DNA from 2 places in the Lysinibacillus sp. FSL K6-0232 genome. Region 1 is predicted to be linked to the other one. Evidence: predicted binding sites of a transcription regulator. Region 1 holds the regulator's gene; the other holds the start of a gene.
The links. Region 1 encodes CtsR, which represses protease genes until heat stress. Its sites were predicted from a motif close to ATGGTCAATAAAGGTCAAACA; they were not measured.
Positions count from the first base shown of each region.

Region 2: the regulator CtsR is predicted to act here: its motif matches at 8,794-8,814, upstream of clpP (ATP-dependent Clp endopeptidase proteolytic subunit ClpP).

Region 1 covers NZ_JBBOYW010000001.1:3,988,757-4,004,718, forward strand. The annotation lists gene rlmB (23S rRNA (guanosine(2251)-2'-O)-methyltransferase RlmB) at 1-43, opposite strand, end outside; gene MHB42_RS19760 (Mini-ribonuclease 3) at 43-462, opposite strand; gene cysS (cysteine--tRNA ligase) at 468-1,868, opposite strand; T-box leader at 2,077-2,295, opposite strand; gene gltX (glutamate--tRNA ligase) at 2,346-3,806, opposite strand; gene ispF (2-C-methyl-D-erythritol 2,4-cyclodiphosphate synthase) at 3,898-4,374, opposite strand; gene ispD (2-C-methyl-D-erythritol 4-phosphate cytidylyltransferase) at 4,602-5,297, opposite strand; gene MHB42_RS19785 (PIN/TRAM domain-containing protein) at 5,309-6,394, opposite strand; gene radA (DNA repair protein RadA) at 6,642-8,018, opposite strand; gene MHB42_RS19795 (ATP-dependent Clp protease ATP-binding subunit) at 8,109-10,553, opposite strand; gene MHB42_RS19800 (protein arginine kinase) at 10,543-11,655, opposite strand; gene MHB42_RS19805 (UvrB/UvrC motif-containing protein) at 11,652-12,194, opposite strand; gene MHB42_RS19810 (CtsR family transcriptional regulator) at 12,208-12,678, opposite strand; gene MHB42_RS19815 (DUF4870 domain-containing protein) at 12,936-13,241, opposite strand; gene MHB42_RS19820 (class I SAM-dependent methyltransferase) at 13,369-14,052, shown strand; gene corA (magnesium/cobalt transporter CorA) at 14,085-15,047, shown strand; gene MHB42_RS19830 (hypothetical protein) at 15,098-15,307, opposite strand; gene MHB42_RS19835 (globin-coupled sensor protein) at 15,570-15,962, shown strand, end outside.
Region 2 covers NZ_JBBOYW010000001.1:3,203,112-3,219,073, forward strand. The annotation lists gene gap (type I glyceraldehyde-3-phosphate dehydrogenase) at 1-651, opposite strand, end outside; gene MHB42_RS15685 (sugar-binding transcriptional regulator) at 770-1,822, opposite strand; gene MHB42_RS15690 (hypothetical protein) at 1,986-2,108, opposite strand; gene MHB42_RS15695 (glutaredoxin family protein) at 2,341-2,577, opposite strand; gene MHB42_RS15700 (DMT family transporter) at 2,673-3,554, opposite strand; gene MHB42_RS15705 (aminotransferase-like domain-containing protein) at 3,680-5,053, shown strand; gene MHB42_RS15710 (S9 family peptidase) at 5,106-7,379, opposite strand; gene MHB42_RS15715 (spore coat protein) at 7,599-8,213, shown strand; tRNA gene MHB42_RS15720 (tRNA-Arg) at 8,517-8,591, opposite strand; gene clpP (ATP-dependent Clp endopeptidase proteolytic subunit ClpP) at 8,901-9,488, shown strand; gene MHB42_RS15730 (HPr family phosphocarrier protein) at 9,552-9,809, opposite strand; gene whiA (DNA-binding protein WhiA) at 9,923-10,870, opposite strand; gene MHB42_RS15740 (gluconeogenesis factor YvcK family protein) at 10,944-11,930, opposite strand; gene rapZ (RNase adapter RapZ) at 11,935-12,822, opposite strand; gene MHB42_RS15750 (NUDIX hydrolase) at 12,838-13,305, opposite strand; gene trxB (thioredoxin-disulfide reductase) at 13,575-14,519, opposite strand; gene MHB42_RS15760 (tetratricopeptide repeat protein) at 14,663-15,962, opposite strand, start outside.

The sequences.
Region 1 (15,962 bases):
CTGGATTTTTACCAGCAATTATTTCGCCATTTTGTTCTACCATTATTTCAACACTCCTTTCGATTCCTCGACTATTTGAATAGCGTATGCAATAATTTCATAAACGCGTTCTAGTTCATTTAATAAATATAAATTCCCAAGTATCGCCTCAAAGCCTGAGCTATTACGATAAGTTTGAACATCTGTATTTTTTGGGACAGAGCCGGACTTAGCATTGCGTCCACGGCGGAACACAGCCAACTCCTCCTCTGTTAAATAATTTTCATCCATCATACGATGAACAACCATAGACTGTGCTTTTGCTGATACATAGTGAGTCGCTTCTCGATGAAGCGTATTTGGTTTAACTCGACCTGAGCGTAGCAAATGTTCGCGTACCTTCTGCTCCAATACGGCATCACCCATATAGGCTAATGCCAGTGCATTTAATTGCTTAATATCTTCATTACGAAGTTTATCCAACTTACTTACCCTCGTTTCCATCTAGTTCCTTGTCGTGTATCTTCTAAAATGATACCTTGTGCTTGCAAATGGTCACGAATCTCATCAGAACGGGCAAAATCACGGTTTTTACGTGCCTCTACGCGCTCTTGCAGTAATGCTTCAATTTCTTCGTCTAATAGCTCTTCCTCTTTTGCAAATTCAATACCTAAGACGTCACCCAGTACCTCAAAAGTTTCAATAAAGCTTTCCAATACTTTTTTGCAAGTATTTGTTTCATTCAAATAAATGTTAGCAATACGTGCTAGCTCAAATAATACTGAAATAGCATTAGCTGTATTAAAATCATCATCCATTGCCTCTTCAAAGAGCGCTTTTTGCTCAGCGATCTTGCTTAGCCATTCTTCTGAATGATCACCTAAGCTGACAGTAGTCGTTAGACGATGTTTAACATTGTTGTAGGCTGTACGAATTCGCTCTAAACCAGCCGCTGCTGCCTCCACCAAATCTTTTGCAAAATTAATCGGGTGGCGATAATGAACAGAAAGCATAAAGAAACGTAATACTTGTGGGTCAATCTGCTTACGAATATCATTCACTAAAATAAAATTCCCAAGAGATTTGGACATTTTTTCATTATCAATATTAATATAACCATTGTGCATCCAGTAGCGTGCAAATGTTTTATCATTATGTGCTTCCGATTGTGCAATTTCATTTTCATGGTGTGGAAAGGTTAAGTCTTGCCCGCCAGCATGAATATCAATCGTATCACCTAAATGCTCACGAGCCATGACAGAGCATTCAATATGCCAGCCAGGGCGACCAGCTCCCCAAGGGCTTTCCCAGCGAATTTCGTTTGGCTTAGCCGCTTTCCATAATGCAAAATCCAATGCATCATCTTTTTTCTCACCTGCTTCAATACGGGCACCAATTTTTAAATCATCCACTGATTGATGTGATAATTTACCATAACCATCAAATTTACGTGTACGGTAATAAACATCACCAGCAGATTCATAGGCATAACCTTTATCAATTAACACTTGAATGAATTCAATAATATCATCCATATGGTCTGTTACGCGTGGATGAACATCTGCCTTTTTGCAGCCTAATGCTGTGACATCTTCAAAATAGGCAGCAATAAAGCGCTCTGTTAATTCATGTACTTCCTCACCTAACTCATTTGCTGCTTTAATAATTTTATCATCTACATCCGTAAAATTTGATACAAACTTCACATCATAGCCTTTATATAAAAAATATCGACGTACTGTATCATAGACAATAACAGGGCGAGAATTTCCAATATGAATATAGTTATAGACAGTTGGACCGCAAACATACATTTTCACTTTGCCTTCTTCTAATGGTACAAAAGTTTCCTTTTGTCGTGTTAATGAGTTGAAAATTTGAATACTCATTGTGTTCCACTCTCCTTCTGTAAGCGTTCAATTGCTTCAGCAATGCGCTTCTCAAAAATATTTTAATGCTCTAGTCTTTCCCATTCTATCAGGAAAGCTGACAACTATAACATGGTGGCATTTCCCTACAAACAGCTTATCCGTTAACGTCTTAAGCCTTCTTGTATTTATAAAATAAAAAACGCCCCCATCATTCCCTAAAAGGAATGACAGAGACGCCTAATTTGCGTGGTTCCACTCTGATTGAAGGCAAAAGCCTTCCACTCTGGGCGTCCTTTAACGGGAACGACTCGATAAAGCCTACTACTTGTTCAGCCTTATGCTCAAAGGTGCATTTCAGTTTTGCCTAGGTTCAGACCACTTTCAGCCGGTGATGGTCCTCTCTTTAGAACATGCGCCACTTACTTCTCCTTCTCAACGCTTTTTCAATGTAAATACATTTTACAACGAACGAATAAATTGTCAATAAATTTCCCTTTATTGTGCAAATTTTTCAACGCGGTCAATTGTTTTCTCTTTACCAATTAAGCAAATTGCATTTGGTAGTTCTGGCCCATGCGTTTCTCCTGTTGTTACAACACGGATTGGCATAAATAAGTTTTTACCTTTATGACCCGTTGCTTTTTGAACAGCTTTAATAGCAGCTTTTACTGTATCTGGTGTAAATTCTTCTAATGCTTCAAGCTGTGTCTTAAAGGCTGTCATAACCTCAGGTACTTGTTCACCTGCTAAAACAGCTTTTGCTTCTTCATCATATTCAATCTGTTCTTTGAAGAATAGGCTAGATAATTCAATAATTTCAGCACCAAAGCTCATTTGATCGTGATAAAGAGCAATTAAATCTGTTGCCCATGCACGTTGCTCTGCAGTAAGCTCTTCAGGCAATAAACCTGCTTTTTGCAAATGTGGTAATGATAGTGCTACTACTTCTTCTAAAGGTAATTTTTTAATATATTGATTATTCATCCATGTCAGCTTTTGCTTATCGAACATAGATGGTGATTTTGATAAACGTTTTTCATCAAAGATTTTAATTAATTCCTCTCTTGAGAAAATTTCCTCTTCGCCTTCTGGTGACCAGCCAAGCAGTGCAAAGAAGTTAAACATTGCCTCAGGAAGATAACCTAAATCTTTATATTGTGTAACAAATTGAATAATCGATTCATCACGTTTTGATAGCTTTTTACGGTTTTCATTAACTATTAGTGTCATATGCCCGAAAGTTGGATATTCCCAACCAAATGCATCAAAAATCATCATTTGCTTTGGTGTATTCGATAAATGCTCCTCACCACGGAAAACATGGGAAATTTCCATAAAGTGATCATCCAATACAACAGCAAAGTTATAAGTTGGAATACCATTTGCTTTTACAAGTACCCAATCACCAACATCCTTCGATTCAAATACTACTTGTCCACGCACTAAATCTTCAAATTCATATGTTACGTTTTCTGGTACACGCATACGAATTGTATATGGCTCACCTGCTGCCTCTTTCGCTGCAACTTCCTCCGCTGATAAATGACGACATGTACCATCATAAGTAGGTGCTGCTACACCTCTAGCCTTTTGCTCTTCACGAGATGCCTCAAGCTTTTCTGAAGAACAGAAACATTTATAAGCTAAGCCTTGCTCCAATAATTTTTCAGCATGCTCTCTATAAATATCAAGACGTTCCATTTGACGGTAAGGTGCATAAGGTCCACCAATATCAATCGACTCATCATATTCAATACCTAGCCACTTTAGGTTTTCTAGCTGAGATGCTTCTCCACCCTCTACATTACGTTCAATATCTGTATCCTCAATACGTACAATAAATTTACCGTTATGATGTTTTGCATATAAATAATTGAATAATGCTGTACGCGCCCCACCAATATGTAAATAACCAGTTGGAGATGGTGCGTAACGAACACGAACTTCTTTCGTCATAATTAAAAGCCTCCTAAATTTTCGATCAACAAATTGACTTTGTTTATTTTACCATTCTGTTATAGGAAATAAAAGCAAGGTTCGTGCACATTTATTTCTTAATCAAAAGGATTGTTGCCATTGCTGCTATACCTTCCTCACGTCCAGTAAAGCCTAATTTTTCCGTTGTTGTCGCCTTGACATTTACTTGTGAGGGCTCTGCATGTAATAATTCCGCAATACGATTTTGCATTTGCCCGATATATGGAGCCATTTTAGGACGCTGCGCCATAATTGTACAATCTACATTACCTAGAACATAGCCTTTATCCTCAACAATTTGCCAAATATGTTCTAATAGTTTGGCTGAATCTGCATCCTTAAATGCAGGGTCTGTATCTGGAAAATGACGTCCAATATCTCCTTCTCCAATTGCTCCTAGCGCTGCATCCGTAACAGTATGTAATAAAACATCTGCATCAGAGTGCCCTACAAGCCCTTTTTCATGAGGAATTGTAATACCTCCAATAATTAACGGACGCCCCTCCTCAAATGCATGTACATCAAAACCTTGTCCAATTCGAAACATATGCTAGAGAAACTACTTTAGCAAAACAAATGGCGTAAATAAGCTACTCGTTTGCTTCAATCGTAGTTTCATTCACCTTCTTTCACTTTTATATTTATTCACTATTATACCCTCATATTTTAACATATTCCCTAGGAAATTGAGCTGATAGCAAATAGCCAACGTTTTTATATGCTGATAGACAAAATCTCATTAGCCAATGTTGCTAATGAGATTTTCTTCACCTATTATTTGTTTACTTCCAAAGCACGCTTACGCAAAATAGCCTCTCCAAAAAGTAAATCCTCTTGCGTTGTCATTTTGACATTTTCATAGCTACTTTCCACAATATGCACTGCATATCCTAGTCGTTCAACAAGCATTGCTTCGTCTGTACCAAGGAAGCCAACCTTTTCAGCAACATCCTCTGCCTCAACAATTAAATCGTATTGGAAAGCTTGTGGTGTTTGAATCATCCATAAACTATCACGATCCACAGTTTCCTCAATCACACCATCTCGAACCTTTTTCATTGTATCCTTTGCTCGCACACCTGCGATAGCTGCACCATATATGTGTGCGCTTTGAACAAGATTGGCAATAATATTATGTGTAATAAAAGGGCGTGCTGCATCATGGACAAGCACAATATCAACCTGCTCCATCTCCTTCATACAGGAATGCACGGAATGCTGTCGCTCCGCACCTCCATCAGGTAAGCCTTTAACCTTTGTAATACTATATTGCTGTAGCATTGCTTGAATATATGCACGCTCCTCTGGTTTCACAGCTAACCAAATACCTGTGCAACAAGGGTCCTGCTGAAACACCTCTAGCGTGTGTATAAGAATTGGCTTCTCTAAAAGCTTTAAAAATAATTTATTTTGTCCTGCTCCCATACGCTTGCCGCTGCCAGCTGCAGGTAAGACTACTTCATATTGCATACCTTCACATCCTAATCGTCCTTTGGCTTCGCAAATATCATTCGACCTGCTGATGTTTGCAGCACACTTGTTACTGTTACTGTAATTGCCTGTCCAATATAGCTACGTCCACCCTCCACAACAATCATCGTTCCATCATCTAAATAAGCAACGCCTTGATTGTGCTCTTTTCCATCTTTAATAACGACAACCTGCATATCCTCACCAGGAATAACTACAGGCTTTACAGCATTTGCTAAATCATTAATATTTAATACCTTCACATGATGTAATTCGCACACTTTATTAAGGTTAAAATCATTTGTAACGATTTGTGTATCATTGCCCATTTTTTTCGCCAGTCGTACTAGCTTTAAATCTACCTCTTGTACATCCTCAAAATCTTCATCTGTAATTTCAACCTTTGTCTTACGTTCATCCTGTAATTTTTTTAAAATATCTAAGCCACGACGACCTCTTGTGCGCTTTAATGTATCAGACGAATCCGCAATATGCTGTAGCTCTGTTAATACAAACTGAGGCACAACTAAAATACCCTCAATAAAGCCTGTTTCCGAAATATCTGCAATGCGACCATCGATAATAACGCTTGTATCTAGCAGTTTATAGCTGCCTTTCACTTCTGGCACTTCAGCCTCTTCAATAGCCTTTTTCTTTGTATTAGCGCCACGTAATGTAAAAAGCTGTATCAATTCATCTCTTTTTCTAAAACCTATGCGGAAGCCTAAATACCCTAATACAAATGATAAAATAAGCGGTATTATTTCTGTAATAAAAGGAATTTGTATACTGTCTATAGCAAAGCCTAAAAAATAAGCTACAATTAATCCAATGATTAAACCTAGTGTCCCAAATAATAAATCTCCAATTGGCACTTTAAATAGTACCTCTTCCATCCAGCCAATGAGCTTCACGAAATAATCAGAAAAGGCAAATGATAATGTAAATAACAAAAGTGCCCCTAATGCTACTGATACATAAGGATTATCTAGCCAAGGATTAGATGATAAATGAAGCAATTCGTATAATGGCGGTAAGAAAACAAGGCCTAATGCTCCTCCAATCAGTAAAAAGGCAATTTGCACAAATTTTTTCATAAGCTGTCACCTCCTATTGTTATTTAAGATTATACATAGTTTGTTGTAGAAAATCCTTTATAAGCTAAGCAAATTATCATTATTTTTAAACAATTAAAATACCTTTATGCAATTTGCCAAGCCCTATTTCAGGTAGATTCACAATACTATTTTCTAGGACGCTTAGTTCTTTACTGGAGTTTCCGATTTTATGGTCAAAAATGAAAGAAAATACATGTTAGAATAATATCCAACATGCATAATTTCTTTATAGCTCCCTAAAGCACATATTTAAAGCATCCTTTATCGTTTCGACGCCTACAATTTCAATGCCCTGTGGAAAATCCCACCCACCGATATTAGATGCTGGAATAAAGGCTCGTTTAAAGCCAAGCTTCGCCGCTTCAATAACACGCTGTTCAATACGCGAAACACGGCGCACCTCCCCTGTCAAACCTACCTCACCAATAAAACAATCTGTTGCTCTTACTGCTTGATCCTTAAAGCTAGATACAATGCTTGTTAATACAGCTAAATCAATAGCAGGCTCATCTAATTTCACACCGCCAGCAACTTTAATATATGCATCTTGGGCTTGTAGCATGAGCCCCATACGCTTTTCAAGCACTGCCATCAATAGCTGCACTCGATTCTGGTCTACCCCTGTTGCCATACGCTTAGGATAGTTAAAGCTTGTAGGTGTTACTAGAGATTGAATTTCAACAAGGATTGGTCGCGTTCCTTCCATTGAGGCAACAATCGTAGAGCCCGCTGCGCCTTGTGAACGCTCCTGCAAAAATAGCTCAGAAGGGTTGAGCACTTCCTTTAAACCACCTTGCAGCATTTCAAATATAGCAATTTCATTGGTCGAGCCAAAGCGGTTTTTTTGACTTCGTAAAATACGATGATTATGATGCCTTTCCCCTTCAAAATACAGCACTGTATCCACCATATGCTCCAAGATTCGCGGCCCTGCAATTTGCCCCTCCTTTGTCACATGTCCCACTAAAAAGATAGCAATGCCCTTTGTTTTGGCTATGCGCATAAGCTCTGCTGTACATTCACGCACCTGCGACACACTCCCTGGTGCACTTGTCACCTCTGGATGAAAGACCGTCTGTATGGAATCGACAATAACAAATTTCGGCTGCACCTCATCAATCGTTTGATGTAAAAATTCAAGATTCGTTTCAGAATAGATATAAAGCTCTTGAGAAACTACTCCTAAACGTTCTGCTCGTAATTTTGTTTGACGAATCGATTCCTCTCCAGAAATATAAAGCACACGATGCTCCCTATTGGAGAGCAATGCAGAAACTTGCAGTAATAATGTAGACTTCCCAATCCCAGGGTCACCGCCAATTAATACTAGTGAGCCAGCTACAATTCCTCCACCTAAGACACGATTTAGTTCCCCCATCTCCGTTGCTACACGCGACTCTTCAGTAGCTTCAACCTGAATAATAGGCACTGCCTTTTGAGTAACTGTAGCGGAATGCTGAAATGCCCCACGTGGCCCTTTTGCAACAACCTCAACTTCTTCCACCATCTTATTCCATTCTCCACAGCCTGGACATCTGCCCATCCATTTAGCAGATTCATAGCCACAGCCTGAACAAACAAATTTTGTTTTTTTCTTTGCCAAGTTACGTTCACCTCGAATATTTGTTCTTATATAGTTATTGTACAGAAAAAAAGACAGCTTGGCACTTAAAGCCTCACTGTCTTAGAAAATTTATTTAGAAGTAGAAACCCCTTCTTTTTTCTTAACAATAAACTCGTTATTCACATAGTCAATAACAACATGATCTCCTTTTTCTACATTACCTTTCAGTAATTCTTCCGATAATCGGTCTTCTACTTGTTTTTGTAATGCACGACGTAGTGGACGAGCACCGTATTGAGGGTCATAGCCTTCCTCAGCAATTTTTTCAAGCGCTGCATCTGTTAGCTCTAACGAAATATCCTGCTCTTTCAAGCGTTTTGTTAATGCCTTGCCCATCATTGCAATAATTTCTTTTAAATGCTCTTTTTCTAATGAGTGGAAAACAATCATCTCATCGATACGGTTTAAGAATTCTGGACGGAATGCCTTTTTCAGCTCTTCCAGCATTGTCCCCTTCATATCTTTATGCTTCGTATCTGTGCCGCCTACATTGAAGCCAAGGCTCTTTTGATATTTCAATGCATCTGCACCAACGTTTGAAGTCATAATTACCACTGTATTACGGAAATCAACTGTACGCCCCTTTGAATCTGTTAAGCGTCCATCCTCAAGCACTTGCAATAGAATATTGAAAACATCAGGATGTGCCTTTTCAATTTCATCTAGCAATACAACAGAATATGGTTTACGACGAACTTTTTCTGTTAGCTGACCGCCATCATCAAAGCCTACATAGCCTGGAGGTGAACCAACTAAGCGTGAAGTCGAATGCTTCTCCATATATTCAGACATATCGACACGAATCATTGCATCCTCATCACCAAACATCACTTCAGCAAGCGCTCTTGCTAGCTCTGTTTTACCAACCCCTGTTGGTCCTAAGAAGATGAATGAGCCAATTGGACGTTTAGGGTCTTTTAAGCCCGCTCTTGCACGGCGAATCGCACGAGAAATAGCTTCTACTGCTTCTCCTTGCCCCACAACACGTTTGTGTAACTCTTCTTCAAGATTTAATAATTTCGAAGATTCCTCAGAGGCAATTTTCGACACTGGGATTCCTGTCCACATCGATACAACTGCCGCTACATCATCTACAGTTACTTGTGATTCAGCTTTGCCCTGCTCTTCTTTCCAATTTTTTCGCGTTGCTTCAATTTCATCTTTTAGCTTTTGCTCTGTATCTCTTAACGCTGCCGCCTTTTCAAATTCTTGACCCGATACGGCTGCATTCTTTTCAGAACGAACATTTTCAAGCTTATCTTCAAGCGCTTTTAAATTTGGTGGCACTGCAAAAGAACGTAGGCGTACTTTAGAACCAGCCTCATCAATTAAGTCAATCGCTTTATCTGGTAAGAAGCGGTCTGAAATATAACGATCACTCATTTTAGCTGCCGCTTCAATTGCTTCATCCGTAATTTTCACACGGTGATGTGCCTCATAGCGATCACGTAAGCCTTGAATAATTTGAATCGCCTCTTCTACAGACGGTTCATCCACTTGGATTGGTTGGAAACGACGCTCTAATGCGGCATCCTTTTCGATATATTTACGGTATTCATCTAATGTTGTTGCACCGATACATTGCAGTTCACCACGAGCTAATGACGGCTTTAAAATATTCGATGCATCTATTGCACCTTCTGCACCACCTGCACCAATTAATGTATGCAATTCATCGATAAATAAAATAATATTGCCAGCCTGGCGAATTTCATCCATCACTTTTTTCAAGCGGTCTTCAAATTCACCACGATATTTTGTACCTGCAACAACTGTCCCCATATCCAATGTCATCACACGTTTATCTCGTAAAGTTTCTGGCACTTCATTATTAATAATTTGCTGTGCCAGCCCTTCAGCAATAGCTGTTTTACCAACACCTGGCTCACCAATTAATACAGGGTTATTTTTTGTACGGCGTGATAGCACTTCAATTACGCGTGTAATTTCCTTGCTTCGGCCAATAACAGGGTCTAAAGAGCCTTCGCGTGCAATTTGCGTTAAATCACGTGCCAAGCTATCTAATGTTGGTGTATTTGCTGCTTGCGTCGCTTGCTGTCCAGATTGTGCATTATCATTATTGCCTAATAACAATAATACTTGCTGACGTGCTTTATTTAAGCCTACACCTGCATTATTTAAGACACGAGCTGCTACACCCTCGCCTTCACGAATGAGCGCTAATAATAAATGCTCTGTCCCAATATAGGAATGACCTAATTTACGTGATTCATCAACTGAAAGTTCAATAACCTTTTTAGCGCGTGGTGTATAGTGAACAATCGGTCCAACATCCTCTTTACCTTTGCCAACTAATTCTTCAATTCCCGCTTCAATTCTTTGAGGACTAATATCAATAGCTTCCAACGCTTTTGCAGCAATACCGCCGCCTTCACGTATAAGCCCCAATAAAATATGCTCTGTCCCAATGGATTCGTGCTTCCAACGAATAGCCTCTTCCTGAGCAAGCTGTAATACTTTTTGCGCGCGTTGTGTAAAACGATTAAACATCATATAAATCCTCTCCTTTTCCACCATTCATAGGCTTATTCGTATATTGTTGAGCTAACAGTGCTTCTCGCAGCATTTTCGCTCGTACACGGTCGCGTTCAGCAGGTGGTAGTGCCTCACCTGCATAATGTTGTAAAAATGCTGGTTGCATACTTACAACACATTCATTTAAAGCTGTTGCTGAAATCCCTTTAATCAACTGTAAATCTACACCTAAACGGACATTGGATAGACAAGTTGCTGCCTCCTCACTTGTTAAAATCCTTGCATGTGTAAGTGTTCCTAAAGCTCGATAAACTCGATCCTCTAAGGCAAGGTTTGCCTTTTCCATCAACTTACCTCTTGCATGCCGTTCTTTTTGTATAATTTTTTCAGCAACACTTTGTATATCTGCTAAAATATCCTCTTCTGTCTTGCCAAGTGTAATTTGGTTAGACACTTGATAAACATTTCCTAAATTTTCGCTTCCTTCACCATATATGCCTCTTACCGTCATACCTAGACGTGTCATGGCATTAATAATTTGATTCATCTGCCCAGTTAGTGTAAGCGCAGGTAGATGCATCATCACGGATGCTCGAAGCCCCGTACCAATATTGGTTGGACAGCTTGTTAAATAACCAAAGGTATCTCGAAATGCATATGGTAAAGATTTTTCTAAAATACGATCAATTTTATTTGCCTGTTCATAGGCACGTTGAAGCTGAAAACTTGCTGTCATACACTGGATGCGTAAATGGTCCTCTTCATTCACCATAATGCTAACGGATTCATCTTCAGAGAGAAGAATGGAGCCCACCTTCTCCTTTTTAGCAAGCTGTGGACTAATTAAATGCTTCTCGACAAGAATTTGACGTTGCAATGGTGTTAAATCTTTTATTGCAAAATATGCATAATCATGTTGAAGATTTGAGCTATCGCTTATAGCATGTGTAACTGCTTGCTCCACCTGTAATGCCTCGTTCTCAGAGAAAACAAGTGGGAAGCGATAACCATCTAAATTTCGAGCAAGGCGAATTCGTGTGCTAATGACAATATCTGAATAATCGTCCTCAACACGCATCCACGTTGGGGTCGCACGCTCTAAAAACGATTCAATCATCATGACACATCACCACCTTCAAATTGTAGTTGCTTCTCAAGCTCCTTCACTTCATCTCGAAGCTTTGCTGCCTCTTCAAATTGCTCTTCATCTACGGCTAATTTCATCCGTTTTCGAATATCTTCAATTTGCTTTTTAATAACATATACATTGCTATGTGCGCCGGGCATTTTCCCAATATGTTGTGGGCCTGCCTGTATACGATTAAAAAGCTTCGGTAAATGCTCGTTAAAGGCGTCATAACAGCTTGGGCAGCCAAATTTACCTTCTTTTAAAAATTGCTTATAGGTAAAGCCACATTGTGGGCAAGTTTGCTGTGGTGGTGGCGTCTGCTGCTTTTCCCCCACCTTCTGCCATGTCGGTGAGCCAAACCAGTTAGACAATAGCTGTTGAATGGAGATAGGCTCTTGTTTAAATTCTGCATGAAATGGATGGAATTGTGAGGCGCAGACGTCACAATAATGGTGCTCCACCTTTTGCCCATTTTGAACTTGTGTTACAGTAACTGTTGCATTACGTTGTTGACAATGTTCGCATATCATTTCCATCACCTCACTATTTTTGTTGTTCGTATTTTATTGTTGTCAGCATCGCTCGTAAGATTTTAGCCCGAATGCTATCTCTTAACGGAAGATGTAAATCAATTGTTGAGCGATCAATTGCTGCTAACATTAATTTCGCTTCTCGTTTTGAAATTACCTGCTCATCAATAAGCCGATAAATTAAATCTTCTGCCATCGTTTGCGATGCTCCATCCTCAATTTGCTTAAGAACATCGTCAATCAAATCAATATGTGAATTCGCACGGACACGTAAAATTCGAATGTATCCACCACCACCACGTTTGCTCTCAACAAGGTAACCCCGCTCAGCAGTAAATCTTGTGTTAATAACATAATTTATTTGTGATGGTACACATTGAAATTTATCAGCAATTTCACTACGCTTTATTTCAATATGCCCTTCCCCACCTAATTCAAGTACCTGCTTTAAGTAACCTTCTATGATGTCTGATATATTACGCATTTTAGGAATACACCTCGCTTACTTCACTGACTTTGACTATCTTTGACTTTCTTTGAGTATATTATACAAAACGCTTGAAAATAATTGCAATTAATTCGCCTATAGAAAATAAAAAAAGCTGCTCAAGCGCTTTACAATGCAGAATTTTAGCTACTATTACATATGCTTGATCAATTATTCGTACATATAATGTACCCTTTTTGGCTATCAAAAAAACGCAAGCATATGCAACTAGCATATACTTGCGCTTATAAAAATTATACCCAACGACCTACAATTGGATAACGCCAAGGCTCATCAGACAAGGCTTTTACAATACCGATAATTGGTACAATAAATACCATAATACCGAAAATAATTAAAAACGGTAAGCCTATTAAGACAAAGCTTAATACACCAGCAATGGTTAGTAACACAGCCATCACAATTTGGAACAACAATGCCTGAATGGAAATAGCCTTTACTTCCTCATCTGAGCTAATTAGGAAAAAGATAATCGGTACTAACCATGGCGCAAAAAATGCACTTGCGTGTATGATGACTTTAGACCATTTACTCTCCATACTATATATCAATCCTTTCTTGATGCTTTATTTATGTTTTTATGTACTACTATCTACGGAACTATACCCTTAATAGTTTCATATTAAATAAGAATTTTAAAATTTTTTTGAGAGGTAGTGATAGAAAATGGAATTTAACAGCACATTAGCAAATGAATATGAAAAAGGGATTCGACGTACACTCCCAAGCTATGATGCAATGCTTCGTTTAATACAAACCTTTTACTACTCTGCATTACCTGAAAAAGCTGAGCTATTAATTGTAGGAGCAGGAAGCGGCAACGAAATTTTACAGCTTGCTGAACAAAGACCTCATTGGTCCTTTGTTGGCATTGATCCATCTGAATCTATGCTTCATGTGGCAAAGGAACGTTTGAAATCTTTATCAAATGCAATATCATTCCATCAAGGTACAATACTCAATACCACATTACCTTCCATGCAGTATGATGCAGCTAGCTGTGTACTCGTCCTTCATTTTATTCAGGACTATAAAGAAAAGCTAACTACATTAACAGCAGTAGCACGTTATTTAAAGCCTGGCGCACCATTTGTTCTTGTTTCAAAGTATGGACAACAAGGTACAGTAGAAACAGAGCTACAATTTGATTTATGGCGTGCCTATTGGTTACAGCATACAAAGCTATCTGCCAAAGATGTAGCAGAGATGGAAAAATCCATCCGTGCTCTATCATTTATGAGGGAGGAAGAGATTGTAACATTGCTTCAGCAAGCAGGCTTTACAAAACCTTCTAGATTTTTTGCCACTACTTTATTTGGTGGTTGGGTATGCTTTAAAGAGGAACATTAAAATTTCATAGTTAAAAACTTGAGGTGAATGCTGTGATACGCACCATTGGAATTACAAAACAACAACAATTACTTAAAGACTTCCCGCTGGAGGTCATCCGACAACAAGAGTTTGAATGGTATTGGGTTGATTTTAATTGCCCTACCATTGAGGAAGAATCATTATTAGAAACATTCTTTCATTTCCATCCACTCGCTATTGAAGATTGCTTACTGCGGTTACAGCGTCCAAAGCTTGACTTTTATGACGACTTTCATTTTTTTGTTATTCATCGACTCAATGAAGAAACATTAGCTGCTGAGGAGGTCAATATTTTCACTTCCAATAAATTCATTGTGACATTCCATAAAAATCCTGCTCCTGAAATCGATAAGGTGCAAAAGATGATGGAACAACAGTCAAAAAACTGGGAACGTGGAACAATTTACTTAACATATCAAACAATCGATAAAATCGTTGATAGTTATTTCCCACTTGTTTATAAAATTGAGGATCACTTAAATGCACTTGAAGACGAGCTTACATATCAAAGCAATGTAAATGCCATGAAGATTGTCTTTGAATTCCGCAGTGACTTGCTCGATTTAAGACGTACTATTTTACCAATGCGTGACCTTTTATATCGGGTATTGAATTCTTATCGATTTTCACTAGATAAATCTGAGAGAGCTTATTTTGGAGATATCTACGATCATCTACTTAAACTAACAGAGATGGTGGAATCTAATCGAGAGCTGACTGCGGATATGCGTGATAGTTATATGGCTATGAGCTCAAGTCGCATGAACGGCATTATGATGACACTAACCATTGTTTCAACAATCTTTATCCCTTTAACATTTATTGCTGGCGTTTATGGCATGAATTTTGATAATATGCCTGAGCTACATGGGCGATATAGCTACTTTATTGTACTTGGTATTATGATTATTACCGCAATCTTAATGCTCATTGTCTTTAAGCTAAAAGGCTGGTTTAAATTATTTAAACCTTAAAAATTAAAAAGTCTGCTCGTTTTTGTTTTAACGAGCAGACTCATAATACACTAGTATGGACCACGGTCATCAATTTTATTTTCACCCTGCTGTGGGAATAAAAAGTATGCTAGCACTCCTGACCCTAATGTTGCGCAAATCGTAATTAATAATTGCTCAACGTCTGGTACTTCAGCATAATAGTTACGCAGCATATAAACAGAGCCGATTGCTACAATAACCATCACTGGAATAACAAATTTAAAACGCTTTTTCTCCATAAAATACCTCCTCCAATCTTTTTTATATACCGTTCTACTACCATAAACAGTTCGTATTTTACAGGTTTCCCATACTAAATTCAAATTTCCTTTGCTGGCAATATAAACAAATAGGCAAGTAAAAAAATAAAGAAATAAACCAAATTTATAACCAAATATCCAACAAAAAATAGTAAAATAGATTTAATACCATATGTTGATAAATGACAAAAGTATATTTGATGTTTAATTATTATAGATATTAAGAATGGAGCAATCAATAATGAGTTGGTTTACAAAAAATAGTAGTCCAAGCTACTCAGTTGTTTTAACGCCTGAAAATTTTAAGGGGACTGTACAATTGGAGGTTTCCAACCATCCAATTCTTCAAAAACAATTACAGCTTTTAAATTTAACAATTGAGGATTTAGCGATTATTAAGCAATTACAGCCATTAGCAAAAGACTTGATTCCAACAATGGTGGAGCAATTTTACGCAGCGATTAGTTTAAGTCAAGATTTACTTGATATTATTAATCGAACATCCCATATTGATCGTTTAAAAATTACACTTCATAAGCATTTAAGTGATATTTTTGAAAGCCATATTAACAGCGCTTACATTCATGAACGAAAAGCTATTGCCGAGGCTCACGTTCGAATTGGCTTGCAATCA
Region 2 (15,962 bases), 790 kb from region 1:
TGAAACAGCTACAGCTGCACCTGTTGTTGTTGGAATCATAGATACCGCACCAGCACGTGCACGACGTGGGTCTGAGTGTGGGAAGTCTAGGATTCGTTGGTCATTTGTATAAGAGTGAATTGTTGTCATCATACCACGCTCAATGCCAAATTTTTCATCTAATACTTTTGCTACTGGTGCAAGACAGTTTGTTGTACAAGAAGCATTTGAAATCACATCATCAGTTGCTGGGTTGTAGTCTGTATGGTTTACACCCATTACAAATGTAGGCATTGCGCCTTTAGCTGGTGCAGAAAGAATCGCTTTTTTAGCACCTGCTTCAACATGTTTGCCTACTTCTTCCATTGAACGGAAACGACCAGTACATTCAAGCACTACATCTACGTCTAGTTCACCCCAAGGTAGTTGTGCTGGATCTTTTTCAGCATATACTTTTACGCGCTTGCCATTTACTACGAAAGAATCTTCATCTGCATTGACTTCAGCATCATAGATACCGTGGACTGAATCATATTTCAATAGATGTGCAAGTTGACCAGCATCTGTTAAATCGTTGACAGCTACTACTTCAATTTCATCATGCTCCATTGCCTCACGAAATACTAAGCGTCCAATACGTCCAAATCCATTAATCGCTAATTTTAATGCCATTGTTAATTCCTCCAATAATGTGTAATGTATGTTTCTAAAAAATAGAAACATTAAATTTATGCTCATTCAAAAAGCGCTGTAGCACTTTTTGAAGTCGAGTGACCTATGTTTATATAAGTTATTCAAAATCATTATTTTCACTAGATGATAAACGAGCAGCAATAGCTTTTGCAGCTGCCTCATCTGTGATAAATATTGTTTGCTTTGGTGCTACCTTAAAATATGAAAGCATAGCATTGACCTTTTGTTTTCCTGCTGCTACTGCAATAACCTGCTGACTTTTTTTCACCTGCTCAAGCTGAATGCCAATTGTACGTATACGATGCACGACCTCTCCTTTGGCATTAAAATAATAGCCAAAAGCCTCACTGACAGCACCCTTCTCCACTAAAATTCGTAAATCTTCAGGAGAAGAATTACGGCGAATCGCCATCTCCTCTGCGGAGCCAATCCCATGAATCACACAGTCTGCCTGCTCATAAAATGCCATCATTTCTGTTATCATCGGCTCTGTTAGCATTGCTTGATAAGCTTGCTCACTTAAATACTCAGGTAAAAATAAGGTGCGATACTGCGCCTCCATCTGCATAGCAAATGTTGCAACAAGTGTATTTGCTTGCATTTGCATTTCATGTCCGATGCCTCCACGTGCAGCAACAAATGTCATATCTTTTGTTTTTTCTAATGGGTGTAAAAATTGTGCAAGAGATGCCACTGATTTTCCACCTGTGACGGCTACTACTTGCCCTTTAAAAGCTGTTGACATAAATTGCAATGCCGCTTCTTTACCAAGCAAGGTCAATATCGTATCGTCTGCATTATAATCACCTGGCACAACAACTACACGCTGTATGCCAAAATGAGCCTCAAGCTGTTTAGCAAGCTGTGTCAGACCTGACCATTCATAAACAATTGCTCTTAACTTTTCAATTACAATCTCACCATCATCTGTACATACCATACCCGATTTTTGTGAATCTAATAACCCTTGTTCACGTAAAATATCTGTTTCTTTGCGTATTTCTCGCTCTGTCATTTTTAATGAATCCGCAAGTGTGCGTCGTCCGATGGGTTGCATAAGCTGAACGGTTTGTAAAATTCGGTATCTAGATTGCAGAAGCGGATACATTTCAGGAAGTAGTCTTTGCTGTGCCTCAGGAACAGTTAACATATTTATCTACTCCCTTTTATAACAGTGGGTTGCTTTTAGTCCCACCATTTAAAATTATGTCCCACTTATATAGCTATTATAATATGCTTTATGTAAAAGAGCAAGTAGTATCCAAAGAAAAAAGCCCCGTAACGTTGGTCATCGCTACGAGGCTTATACATTCTTATTTTGTAAAAGATAAAATTGCGTTTTTCTTAAATCCTTCTAACGCTTTTGTTGCTTCACCTTTATTTGCAAATTCAAAAATACGAACATCCTGCTTCTCAAATACTGTAATAACCCACATTGTAAAATCTCCCTTCAACATTGTTTTTGTAATATAACAACTTCCAAAATCTATAATAATTTTCACCGACTGTTTTATAACAACTTCTTGCTTGATTCCTATTCTACGCCGATTTTTTAGAAAAGGAAGCCCAATGTGAAGGTCTTCACAAACTGTTCAAATTCAAAACGCTTTCATTGAACAATTTGTGAATTGTATAGCTTATAGCGAATAACCGTGCCAAATTAACAAGTTATCTTTCACTGAAATGTTCCATTAATGTAGCATAATCTAAGTTGCCATACTGAATAATTTGACCACCCTTTTCAACTACAGGAATCATCAGCATATATTTTTCATGTATATGATCATCTGCTTCAATATCAATGATCTCAATATCGAATGGTATATCCTCCTGTACAAGCTTTAATGTGCGTAAACCGTCTACACATAGCGGACAATTTGCCCGACTAAAAAACTTCACCAGCATTGCTAGCACCCCCTTCTTCTATTATAAAGCGAAATGGCTAATCAGGTTTTACAGCATAAAGGAAAAGCTGCCTTCTTTACGTATTGAGCACTAGACTACTTTTTTGTAATCACTGCATTTTTGCCAATGATTACTGTTATCACCACAATGATGGCTACAATAATCGTAAACCAAGTGATAGATTCATGTAAAAATAATGTAGCAAAAAGAATCATTAGAAATGGCTGTAAATATTGAATTTGACTTACTCTTGCAATGCCACCTAATGCCATGCCGCTATACCATGCTACATATGCTAAAAATTGACTGACAACAGCTAAATAGAGCAAGCTTAGCCATGCTGTTACAGGAGCATGTAACATCACTGCTGTGAAATTTAAAACAACTGGAATTATAAAAAATGGTGCAGCAATTAAAATAGCCCAAGCAATAACTTGCCAGCTTCCTAATTCCTTCGCCAATTGCCCGCCCTCTGCATAGCTAAGCCCTAATATTACCACTGCTGCTAATAACGCTAAATCCGCTATATGTAATTGCCCTAGCCCAAGATAAACCGCATAAATGATAACTGCTATCGCACCAGCAATACTTGAAAGCCAAAACTTTAAGGAAGGCTTCTCTCCTGCTCTTATTATAGCAAAGCCTGCTGTTGCCAAAGGTAAAAGCGCTAATTCTACAGCGCCATGAGAAACCGGTAAGCTTATCATTGCCCACGAGGTCAATAATGGAAATCCTAACACTGCCCCAAAGGATACAAGCAATAAGCTTTTAAATTGACGAGCAGTAGGTAGCTTTTCCTTTCTTATCAGTAAAACAATCGCCACAATAATTGCCGCTATGACAACTCTTCCTAAGCCTACGATAGTTGCCCCAAAATATGGTACAGCTACACTTGTTGCTGGCAAAGTTAAACTAAAGCAAATAACCCCTAATAACCCTAACAGTAATCCCACTTTTTCTGTTTTTTGTTTCTGCATTATTCCAAACCTCCTATTTTTCATGCCATCTGTCCCTGGTATACTCAATAGTAAAAGGAGCTATATCGAAAATAAATAGAATTTTCTATCAACTGTCCTGGTACAGATAAAGGAGAGAGCTTGTATTGCAGACTAAATATTTAGAAATTATTAAGGACATTAAAGCACAGCTCACAAAGGGCATACTTACTACAGGTAGCAAGCTGCCATCCGTAAGACAATTATCTCAGCAATTTTCGTGCAGTAAAAATACAGTACTACGAGCCTATAATGAGCTAGAAAAGGAGCATATTATTTTTTCTGTCCCTAAAAGTGGCTACTATGTTGTTCATCAGGCTACACAGCCAAGTGCACCACAACAAATCATTGATTTTTTGTCTGCTGGGCCAGATAAACGTATTATGCCATATATAGAATTTCAGCACTGCATGAACCAAGCCATTGACATCTATAAGGAAGAATTATTTAGTTACAACGATCAACAAGGGCTTTATGCTCTTCGTGTTCAATTAGCAAAGTATTTGCAAAACTTACAGGTCTTTACAAGTCCAGAGCGACTTTTTATTGTATCAGGCTCTCAACAGGCACTCCATTTATTAGCGTCAATGCCCTTTCCAAACGGCAAACATAATATACTCGTTGAGCAGCCTACCTATTTTGGCTTTATTGAAGCCGTTCGTCTTCAGCAAGTTACTACGCTTGGTATTGATTTAACAATGGAGGGCATTGATTTAGAGCAGCTTGAATATATTTTTCGCAACAATGATATAAAATTTTTCTATATTGTACCGAGATTTCAAAATCCGCTTGGTCATAGTTATACAAATGAGGAGAAAAAACGCATTGTAGAGCTTGCAGAAAAATATGATGTGTATATTGTGGAGGATGATTTTTTAGGTGATTTAGATCCAAACATGAAAGCAGACCCATTATTCTCTTTTAATCCTTCTGGTCGAGTGATTTATATTAAAAGCTTTTCAAAAGTATTTTTGCCAGGCTTACGAGTAGGTGCAGTTGTACTTCCAGCTTTAATGATTCATGATTTTTCACGCTATAAATTCAGTGCCGACTTTAATAGCTCCGTGCTTTCACAGGGAGCATTAGATATTTATTTAAAAAGCGGTATGTTTGATAGTCATATTAAAACAATAAAAGAGCTATATAGCAGAAAAATGAATGCCCTACAGACAGCTTGTGAAGCATTGCTACCTAACCATATCCATTTTACAAAGCCTACTTCTGGCTTTTATCTTTCGATTATGCTGCCAGACCATATCAGCGCTAAGCAGGTTGTCCATTTATTACATGAAAAAAATATATGGATGGACGATGCCTCTAGAATGTTTTTACCAGCCTACCAGCAGGATCATCTTATTCGCTTAAGTATTTCTCAAGTGGAGGAACATCTGATTGAAGAGGGGATTAACGAGTTAGCCTATTGTCTGTCATTATTAGAGCGCAATAAAAGCCGCTACAAAAATATGCGACCTCTATTATAAAAGGCAAGGCATTGTGTGCGAATAAACGACACAGCAATGCCTTGTTTTTAAATTATTTTAAATGTGTATCAAGGAATTTTACCATGGCATTGTAAAATTCAATTCTGTTTTCTTCATTTGCAAAGCCATGTCCTTCATTATCTTTTAACATATACTCTACATCTACACCTCTAGCACGTAAAGCTTCCACAATTTGATCGGATTCTGCTTTATTCACACGTGGGTCATTTGCGCCTTGTGCAACAAATAATGGCGTTTTAATTTGATCCGCATGGAAAACAGGTGATACTGCTGTTAATAATTCCTTATCTTCCTCTGGATGACCTACGCGCTCATAAAACATATTACGCATTGTTTCCCAATATGGTGGAATTGTATCTAGTAGTGTAAAGATATTCGATACACCAACGTAATCCACTGCTGCGGCATATAAATCTGGTGTATACGTAATACCAGCTAATGTTGCATAGCCACCAAAGGATGCACCATAAATACCAATACGCTCAGGGTCTGCAATACCTTGGTCAATTACCCATTGTACGCCATCTGTAATATCATCCTGAATTTTTAAACCCCATTGCTTATTCCCAGCCTGTAGGAATTCCTTGCCATAGCCAGTTGAAGAACGGAAATTCACTTGTAGCACAGCATAGCCACGATTTGCTAATAGCTGCACCTCTGGATTAAAGCCCCACATATCACGAGCCCATGGTCCACCATGTGGATTAACAATTAATGGTAAATCTTTAGCTTCTTTATTTTTCGGCAATGTTAAATAGCCATTGATTGTTAAGCCATCTCGACTCTTATACGAAATCGGATGCATCTCAGCCAATTCCTCAGAATTTAGCCAAGGGCTTAATGTTGCTAGCTCTGTTAGCTCATCGGTTGTTGAGTCATAGTAATAGTACTTTCCATAGACTGTATCACTTGAAACACTTACAATAAATTTTGTCATTTCTTTATTGTAATCATTGATACCTAATTCACTCTCATGAACACCAAGCTTGTTTTGAATTTTACGGAAGAGCTGTTCAAAATTTTCATCAAAGAACTGATAATGAGGCTTATCCGTAATATATGCACCATATAATACTTTATCTTGCTCAGCATTATATAATATGCCTGCAACATCAACCTCTTCATTGGACATAATTACTTCTTCATTACCTTCTAAATCATACTTCACAGCCTCTATTTTATCTCTGCCTTTGTTAGATATAGCATAAATAAATTGGTTATCTTTTGAGAAAGCTAATGGCATGACTTCATCGCCTGCTTCTATTTCAATAAATGGTTTAAATTCATCTTTTTCAGAATCACGATAAAGAATCGTTCCTACTACACCATCAGAGGCTACAGCAACACGCACTTCTCCATTACGATCCGCTAACCAGCTTGTAATATTTCCAGGATTTTTAGCAACATGCGTTGTTTCACCCGTCTTAATATTTAGCTTATATACATCAAAAACAGTTGCATCCTCTTTATTCATCATAATAAGAATTTCATCTTTCACGCCTTGAAGTCCACTTAGTATCCCTACTGTTACGTTAGGATACGGCGTTAAATCCTGTTCTTTTGCACCATTAAAGGTTGTGGAATAAATATGGTAGTTTTCATCACCACCATTATCCTTTAAGTAAAGCAATGTATCGTCCTTCCAGAAGAATCCTGCAATATCGCGATCTGTTGAATTGGACACACGTACTGGCTCACTATCATCATTCATTTTTTTCACAAATACATTGGAACGATTTTCCCATGCAGCAGCAAATGTAATATAATTGCCATCAGGTGACAGTTCATAGCCAAAGCTACCAGGATTTTTCATAAAATCTTCCACAGAGATTTCTGGAACACCTTCATTATTTGTAGCATTTTTAATATTTTTAGCATTGTTTAAAATTTTATTTGCATCCTGTTTTGAAATAAATTCATTATCCACGGATACACCATTCCATAAGCCAAGCTTATTCGCTGTGTCCCAGTATGCTGTAAGTGATGCTTCTTGGTCTTCTTTATTTAAAGCTCTTACTAAAATACGAGCGGCTTCATCACGTTTAATGGCTACATCTAAATCTGTGAATTCCTCAGCCTTTACCCACTTATCCATAATTTGTTGACGCATTGATTCCGAGCCGTGCTGGAATGTTAAAGCCGTTACAGCTAAGTCTAAAAATTCCTGTGATGACAATTGCTCCTCTTGCGCAATAGCTACACTTTGCGTGTCATTAGTAGCACGCACCTCTTGCATTGTTGCAGGAACTACAGCAGACGTTGTTAAAATAATCGCCAATGATGCAGATAGAAATCTTTTTTTCAACATAACTCCTCCTTATATCAGTTTACGTTATATCGAATGTCGATATATACATAAACTATCATAACCTTTATATCACTGTCAATAATTGATAGCATTTTATGATAATTCCCTTTTTCTCCATAAAAACAATTCCAACGAATTGGTACTTATACCGTATGAAATGAACGGAAGTTGACATACTAAATACTGCAACAAAATAACATCTAGGAGGCGTTTCTTTTGTCACAATCGTTTTATAATGAATCATCCAATCAAAACAATTTTAATCAGCAGCAAAGCCTAAATCATGGCGGCCATGAAATGATGGACATGCATGAAACCATTGGTGAAGTTATGGCTGGTATGAACCAAGCAATTATTTTGCGTCCACATGTAAAAGACCCTGAATTATTAAGCATTTTAGATCGCCAATACAATTTTACATTAGGCATGTATAACACAATTGTTGAAGCTTTTAGTACAGGTCATGATCCAACTGTTCCTACAGGGCGCTACCAAATGGAAACAGGAAATGATTTCAAATATGGTATGACGGCTGGCCAACCGAAAAAGCCAATGCAAAATGCCAATGAAATCAATGATGAAATGATTTCTGGCTTCTTACTAGGTGCGCAAAAAGGAGCGGCAAAATGTATGACAACGGCTGCTCTGGAAACAACAAATCCTGTTGTACGTCGTGTTGTTGCGGATAGTATCCCTAACTGTATTGAAATGGGCTACGAATTGTCTATTTATCAAAATAAACATGGCTACTATCAAGTGCCACAATATTCTCAGCAAGATATGCAAATTATGCTGAATGCCCATACAACAACATCTAATCCACTTCATTAAAAAACAGTCCATGGCGACCTCTTATCGCCATGGACTGTTTTAGCTTTTCGAATTTATGGCAAAAAAAAGAATCCCCTCAGAAAGGATTCTTTTTTTCGACTATTACTAGTCTTCACGTACAGTATGTTCACTAAAAAATAATTTGGAGTTGTTGCTTTTTTGAAGGTTTGAAAGGAAGAAATAGGGGAATAATGCCAACTAGAGCAATATTCCCGATATTTTCCCTCTCCATCTCCACTAAGCAGGCTGCTAAACTACTTATTAGGAGATTGAGTTATAACAGTATATCAATAATCAGTAAAATGGCGCCCTCGGAGGGAATCGAACCCCCAGTGCAAGAACCGGAATCTTGCGTGTTATCCATTACACCACGAGGGCAAAAGACACAAAAAAAAAGTACACACTCTATCTAGGCTTTCGAAAAGCATGATGTAGATAACCCTCATTTTTGAAGCATACCTGCAAAATAGTGTAACGTACTTTAAACTTATGACCTTAACTATTATACAAACGTCTAACCTATAATTCAACCATAGAATGCAAAAACAATTTATTTTTTTATTAAATTAAGCAGGGTTAATATTTGACCTTCCCTGACTATAATGTGTATGATAGGGATACAGCTGAAATAACAATGGAAATTTTCAGCAAGGGTATTCGAATTTAGTTTTTTAAGGAGGATTTAACATGAATTTAATTCCTACAGTTATTGAACAAACAAGCCGTGGTGAACGTGCCTATGACATTTATTCACGACTACTAAAAGACCGCATTATTCTTTTAGGAAGCGCTATTGATGACAACGTTGCGAACTCTATTGTCGCACAGCTTCTTTTCCTACAAGCGGAAGACCCAGATAAAGATATTTCTCTTTATATTAACTCACCAGGTGGATCAATTACAGCTGGTATGGCAATTTATGATACAATGCAGCTAATTAAGCCACAGGTACAAACAATTTGTATTGGTATGGCTGCATCTATGGGTGCTTTCTTACTTGCTGCTGGTGAGCCTGGTAAACGCTTTGCATTGCCAAATGCTGAAGTAATGATTCACCAACCACTAGGTGGCGCTCAAGGGCAAGCGACAGAAATTGAAATTGCTGCAAAGCGTATTTTATTCTTACGTGAAAAATTAAATGGTATTTTATCTGAACGCACTGGTCAACCTCTTGAGGTTATTGCACGTGATACAGACCGTGATAACTTTATGACAGCTGAACGTGCAAAAGAATACGGCTTAATTGATCATATTATGCACAGTAACAATAAATAAACATAAAAAGGCATCGCAGAGTTGTTCTGTGATGCCTTTTCTATTCAAATGAAATAACAATTTTCAGTCTTCATTTTCAATAATTGCTGCTAATGCTGAAACCGCTTGCTCGGCATCGTTGCCTTCGCTACTTAACGTTACCTCAGCTCCTTTAGCAACTGCTAAACTCATAACACCCATAATGGATTTGGCATTTACTTTTTTCTCATCTTTTTCTAAAAAGATATCAGCGCTAAAACGATTTGCTTCCTGCACAAATAGCGCTGCTTGCCTTGCTTGTAGTCCTAATTTTAATTTGACTTGGACTGTTCTTTCAATCATTCTTAAAACTCCCTTTCACTACCGTTCGTCGATTAATTTTATCTTACCTTACTTACTAGCAAAAGAACAATAAACGATTACGCATGACATTCATACCTAAAAAGTATAGAAATTTAACCACCTATTTTTTCGCCACGTCGTAATGCATCAGCAATCTCATCAATTTTTCTTAAGCGATGGTTCACGCCTGATTTACTAACAGTTCCACTTGATACCATTTCACCAAGCTCTTTTAATGTCACATCTTGATATTCCACACGAAGGCGCGCTATTTCTCGCAGCTTCTCTGGTAGTTGGTCAAGACCAATTGAATTTTCAATAAATCGAATATTCTCTACTTGACGTAATGCAGCACCAATTGTTTTATTCAAATTGGCTGTTTCGCAGTTGACAATGCGATTGACACTATTACGCATATCCCGCAATATACGCACATCTTCAAATTTCATCATTGCTTGATGTGCACCTACAATATTTAGGAAATCTGAAATTTTTTCCGCTTCTTTTAAATATGTGACAAAGCCCTTTTTACGTTCAATCGTTTTAGCATTCAGGTCAAATTCATTCATTAAATCCATTAATGCCTCACCATGTTCTTTATATAAAGAATAAATTTCTAAATGATAGGCTGATGTTTCTGGATTATTAACAGAGCCGCCTGCTAAAAATGCGCCTCTTAAATACGCTCTCTTTTGACCGCTTTTTTTAATAAGTTTTCTAGAGATCGTATGATTAAATTGAAAGTCGTCTGAGATGATTGCTAAATCGATTAACAGCTCACGTGCACCTTCTCTTACGCGGCAAATATATACGTTATTTTTTTTCAGTCGCATTTTTTTACGAACAAGTAATTCTACATTGTATGGGTATAGCTTTTTCATAATTGTATATAGTCTTCTCGCAATTGCAGCATTTTCAGTTTGCACGTCTAAGCTTAGTTGTTTATTCGCAAAGGATAATGAACCATTCATACGAATTAGGGCAGATACTTCCGCTTTCATACAATGATTATCCGCTTCTACTTGGGTTAACTCTTTTTTTGTTTCAGAAGCAAAAGACATATCACGCCCCCCTTTCAATCATGATTTCTATGTATATGTGTATCTTACCATATACAATATGTGCATTATGATGCTATAACGTTCCTCTTATTTTATCATTATAAATATCAGCATAGTCGATCAGCCATTCTGCAACATTCGTTGCATTATGTCGAACCGTTCCATCTGAGCGGATTGTAGCAATATCACGTTTAATAACCTCTAATCCCATACTTTCAAGCTTTGCCACATCAAATGTCACTGGCTCTGCTCTTTCCTCTTTATATAATTCCTTTACAGGATTAGGAAGCTCTTCATTATTCACTAAAATGGAATCGATAAAGGCACTGCCAACATGTTTATAGATAGCCTTCACATGATCACCTGCTGTATAAGAAATTGTTTCACCTTTTTGCGTCATTAAATTACAAACATATATTTTTCTGCCTTTGGCTCTCACAACAGCCTCTCCAATTTCCTTTACAAGGAGATTGGGAATAATGCTTGTATACAGGCTTCCGGGGCCAATTAAAATATAATCCGCACGTTGAATAGCCCGAATTGCCTCTGGTAACGGTTGCACATTTTCAGGCACTAAAAAAACGCGGTCAATGCGTTTGGTTGCTGTCGGAACTTTAGATTCTCCTTCAATAATAGAACCGTCCTCTAACACTGCATGTAAATTTATCTTTTTATTCGCTGCTGGTATAACGCGCCCATGAACTTTTAATACCTTGCTCATCTCACTAATAGCATGGTTAAAATCACCTGTAATATCCGTTAATGCTGTTAACATAAGATTCCCTAATGAATGTCCACGTAAATCTTCTGATGCTGAAAAGCGATATTGAAACATTTGCTCGACAAGTGGTTCAACATCGGATAATGCAGCAATCACATTGCGAACATCACCAGGGGGCGGAATGTCATAATCATCCCGTAAACGCCCTGATGACCCCCCATTATCTGCAACCGTCACAATCGCAGTAATATCAAATGGATGGTGCTTTAGCCCGCGAAGTAGCGTGGAAAGACCTGTGCCTCCACCTATCACGACAAGCTTTGTTTGCTTTTTCCCCATGCACTCAATCCTTTCTACGATGAATATCACGATGCGTGATAACCGTATTTTCTTTGCTTGCTAAATATGCCCCAAAAAATTCTGCTAATGTTACTGAACGATGCTGCCCGCCAGTACAACCAAAAGCAATAACAAGCTGGGATTTTCCTTCTTGTCGATAAAGCGGAATCATAAAATCAAATAAATCGGTTAATTTTTGTATTAATATTTGCGTATCATCTAATGCCAAAACATACGAGGATACTTCTGTTTGTAAGCCTGTTTTTGAGCGTAGCTCTTCCACATAGTAAGGATTTTTAAGAAAACGCACATCAAATACTAAGTCAGCATCAATCGGCATACCATGCTTAAATCCAAAGGACATCACATTAACAGAAAAAATTGTATCTGCCTCACTAGCAAATTCTTTTACAATTTTTTCACGCAATTCCTTAGGCTTCATTTGGGATGTATTATAAACAAAATTAGCACGTCCCTTTATTTCAGCTAGAAGGGCACGCTCTTGTTTAATGCCATTCAATGGTAAGCCGCTGACTGCTAATGGGTGGGCACGTCTTGTTTCCTTATAGCGTCTAACTAGTGTTGCATCATCTGCATCTAAAAATAAAATCCGAACCATAATATCGCCTTCTTTTAGTATATGGTCTAATGCACCAATAAGAGAATCAAAAAAATCTCCTCCGCGCATATCCATTACAGCGGCAATACGTGTGCTATTTTTTCCCGAATCCCTTAGCAAGGTTAAAAAAGTTGTGAGTAATGCTGGTGGTAAATTATCGATACAGTAATACCCTAAATCCTCAAAGCTTTGAATCGCTACCGTTTTTCCAGCTCCAGACATTCCTGTAATAATAACCAATTCATGTGTACTTTGTTGGCCTTCAACCACCACTGCTATGCAACTCCTTTATTGTTCCTTTGATATTTGTATTTTCTGATGAAGTAATTCAAAATTCGTTGTATAGTCAAACGTACCATACTGAATACCTGATTGTGAAACAGCAAATTGTAAATTCGTTCGATCTCCTTCAGCCATTGGCAAATGCGCTAAATCCTCTATTGGGTGCCATGCAAGCTTGCCTTCTCGCGTTTCTTCAAGTGGTGTTCCTTCCACATCTTTTGCAACAAATGTGTAAAGCATCCATTCGTCCACTACATCATTATTTTCTTTAATCACCATTGTATAAACACCCTTTAAATGCACATGTAATGGTGTGACATTTGTTTCCTCTTGAAACTCACGTATAGCGGCCTCATAGATGGACTCGCCACTTTCCATTTTCCCACCAGGCGCCACGTACCAGCCTCGTCTTGGTTTTTGAAGTAATAATACTTTACCGTCTTTTACGGCAATTAAATTTGCAATTCTTTGCATAGGCACACCTCTAATCACTTTTGCATTCTACTCTCCATTATAACAAGACCTCGTAAGATTTGTCCTCATTTACAACTTTTCAGCTACAAACCCTTTCCACAAAAAAAGTAGGCTGCTTTCACCTACTTGAGGCGGAAACAACCTACTAAAACAAAATAAAAGGGGGATTGCTAATTACAATTCTTATCATACACCTTTTATATGTCATTCAAGTTACAGCAATATTAAAACCACATTAAAACTACTGGTTTTTCGTTAAAATAGCAAGCTTACGCATTGATTTTCTCTAATAATTCTTCAATATAATGTTGTGCAGCCTGTGCGGCAATACTACCATCACCTGTCGCTGTGACAATTTGACGCAACGATTTTTCACGTACATCTCCAGCTGCAAAGATACCTGGAATGTTTGTTTCCATCGTATCATTTGTCACAATATAGCCTGCTTCATTTAAAATGCCTAAAGATTCAAATGGCTTTGTTAATGGTAACATACCAATATAGACAAAGACACCATCTGTAGCAAATTCTGATTCACTGCCATCGATTGTCGATTGTAATGTAACACTACCAACTTTGCCATCTGCTTCATTAATTTCTTTGACAGTGGCATTCCAAATAAAATCAATTTTATCGTTAGCAAAGGCACGGTCTTGTAGAATCTTTTGTGCGCGTAATTTATCACGACGGTGAACAATTGTTACTTTCTCAGCAAAGCGTGTTAAATAAACACCCTCCTCTACAGCTGAATCGCCGCCACCTACGACAACAAGATTTTTCTGTTTAAAGAATGCACCATCACATACAGCACAATAGCTGACACCACGACCACCAAGCTCTTTTTCACCAGGCACACCCATTTTTTTATACTCTGCACCTGTTGTAATAATAATGGCACGTGTTTTATATTCTTTTGCACCTGATTTGATTGTTTTATATTCTTCGCCATCGATGATTTCCGTTACATCACCATAAGCATATTCTGCCCCAAATTTCTTTGCATGCTCAAACATCTTTGTTGACAGCTCAGGACCTAAAATTGTATCAAAGCCTGGGTAGTTTTCTACTTCCTCTGTATTAGCCATTTGCCCACCAGGAATTCCTCGTTCAATCATTAATGTTGCTAAATTAGCACGTGATGTATAAACAGCAGCAGTCATCCCAGCAGGACCTGCTCCAATAATAATCACATCATAAATTTTTTCTTCTGACATCAATACTTCCCCCTAAACATAATACTTTTTATCTTCATTCAGAAGATGAAGATAAGGCCTCTGGCAATATTACCAAAGGAAACTTATTATAGCGTCCGTATGTTCATCGTATGTGAAAGTATAAAGTTATTCAACTAAGTTGCTCACACTTGCTCATCATGACTATTTGGTAAAAACATTAAAATTTCATCAATATATTTTGTTAATGTGGACACCGCTATACCATATTGCTGAGCAATTTCCTTCTTTGTGACTTTCAGCATGTGCGAAGTTTTAAATAAATAATCATTTGCACCCGCAATCGCTGCTGGATTTGTAAAGCGATAATTTTGCCCTAGAGCTTGCTCACATAGCACAAACCACATTTGAAACATTGGTACAATTAGTGAGGAGAGCTTACCATACTGCTCTAATAAAATTTCTGGCACATGAACAGCCCGTAAAAAGCTCGCTTCTACTTTATTTTTTTTATCAAACTCATGACCAAGTGCATAGGCTAAAAACAACTTTTCAAACGTACCTAATTGCTCCACATTTATCCATTTAGGATGCGCAATAATTTCTTGCTTATACGCTGTATCCTTTAATAAAAACAAGCCAAAAATGCGCTCACTTGTATAGTTGCTTTCTAACTTTTCAACGATAAAATCACGATTATGCTCTAATGCATCAAGCGCCAATTCATTTTCCTGCTGACGCCAAGGCTCAAATCCTTCTTTATCTGGATCTAACTCCAGCAGTTGCTCCCATGCGCTTTTGGAAATTTCCTTATGCCCTGAAAAATAACCTGCATGTGATAGCCAGAAATAAAACCCTGCATCACCTGCATAGCCTCGCTTCTGCATACTACGCAGCCATTTAAAGGCTAATTCATATTGCCCGATTAACGCCAATGTCGCACCTAGTTTATAACGATGCTCCCATGTATAGGGCTGAATTTTAACAAGAATATTTAATAACTCTTGTAAATCCTCCTCGTTTTTTTCATAGTATGCAATGACTGTTAAATTACAAAGCGCATGTAAATTTCCTTTATTTTCACGTAGCACTGTATGCAAGAGAGCCTTTGCCTGCTCTTCTTCTCCAACATAAAAATACGCAAGCGCTAGGTTATTATACGCAGACCAAAACGCTGGTCGATCTTCAATTAAATCTTCTAAAATCTGAATAGCTTCTGGAAAATTCCCCTTTTCCATGCAGCGACGAGCCTGCTCCTGACGATATAAATCCTCGCCAGATCCTTCTGGCACCTCAAATTCATCCTGCTCAAAAGCAACAAACTCTAATATTTCTGCTGCTTCATCTGCATAAGCACCCTCAGGCTCTAATTGCAAATAGCGTTCTGCAAAATTTTTAGCATCATGCATCATCCCTATACAGCCCGATACCTCTGCCATATAAAAAATAATTTCTGGATTATCTGGGTCAAGCTGATAGGCACGA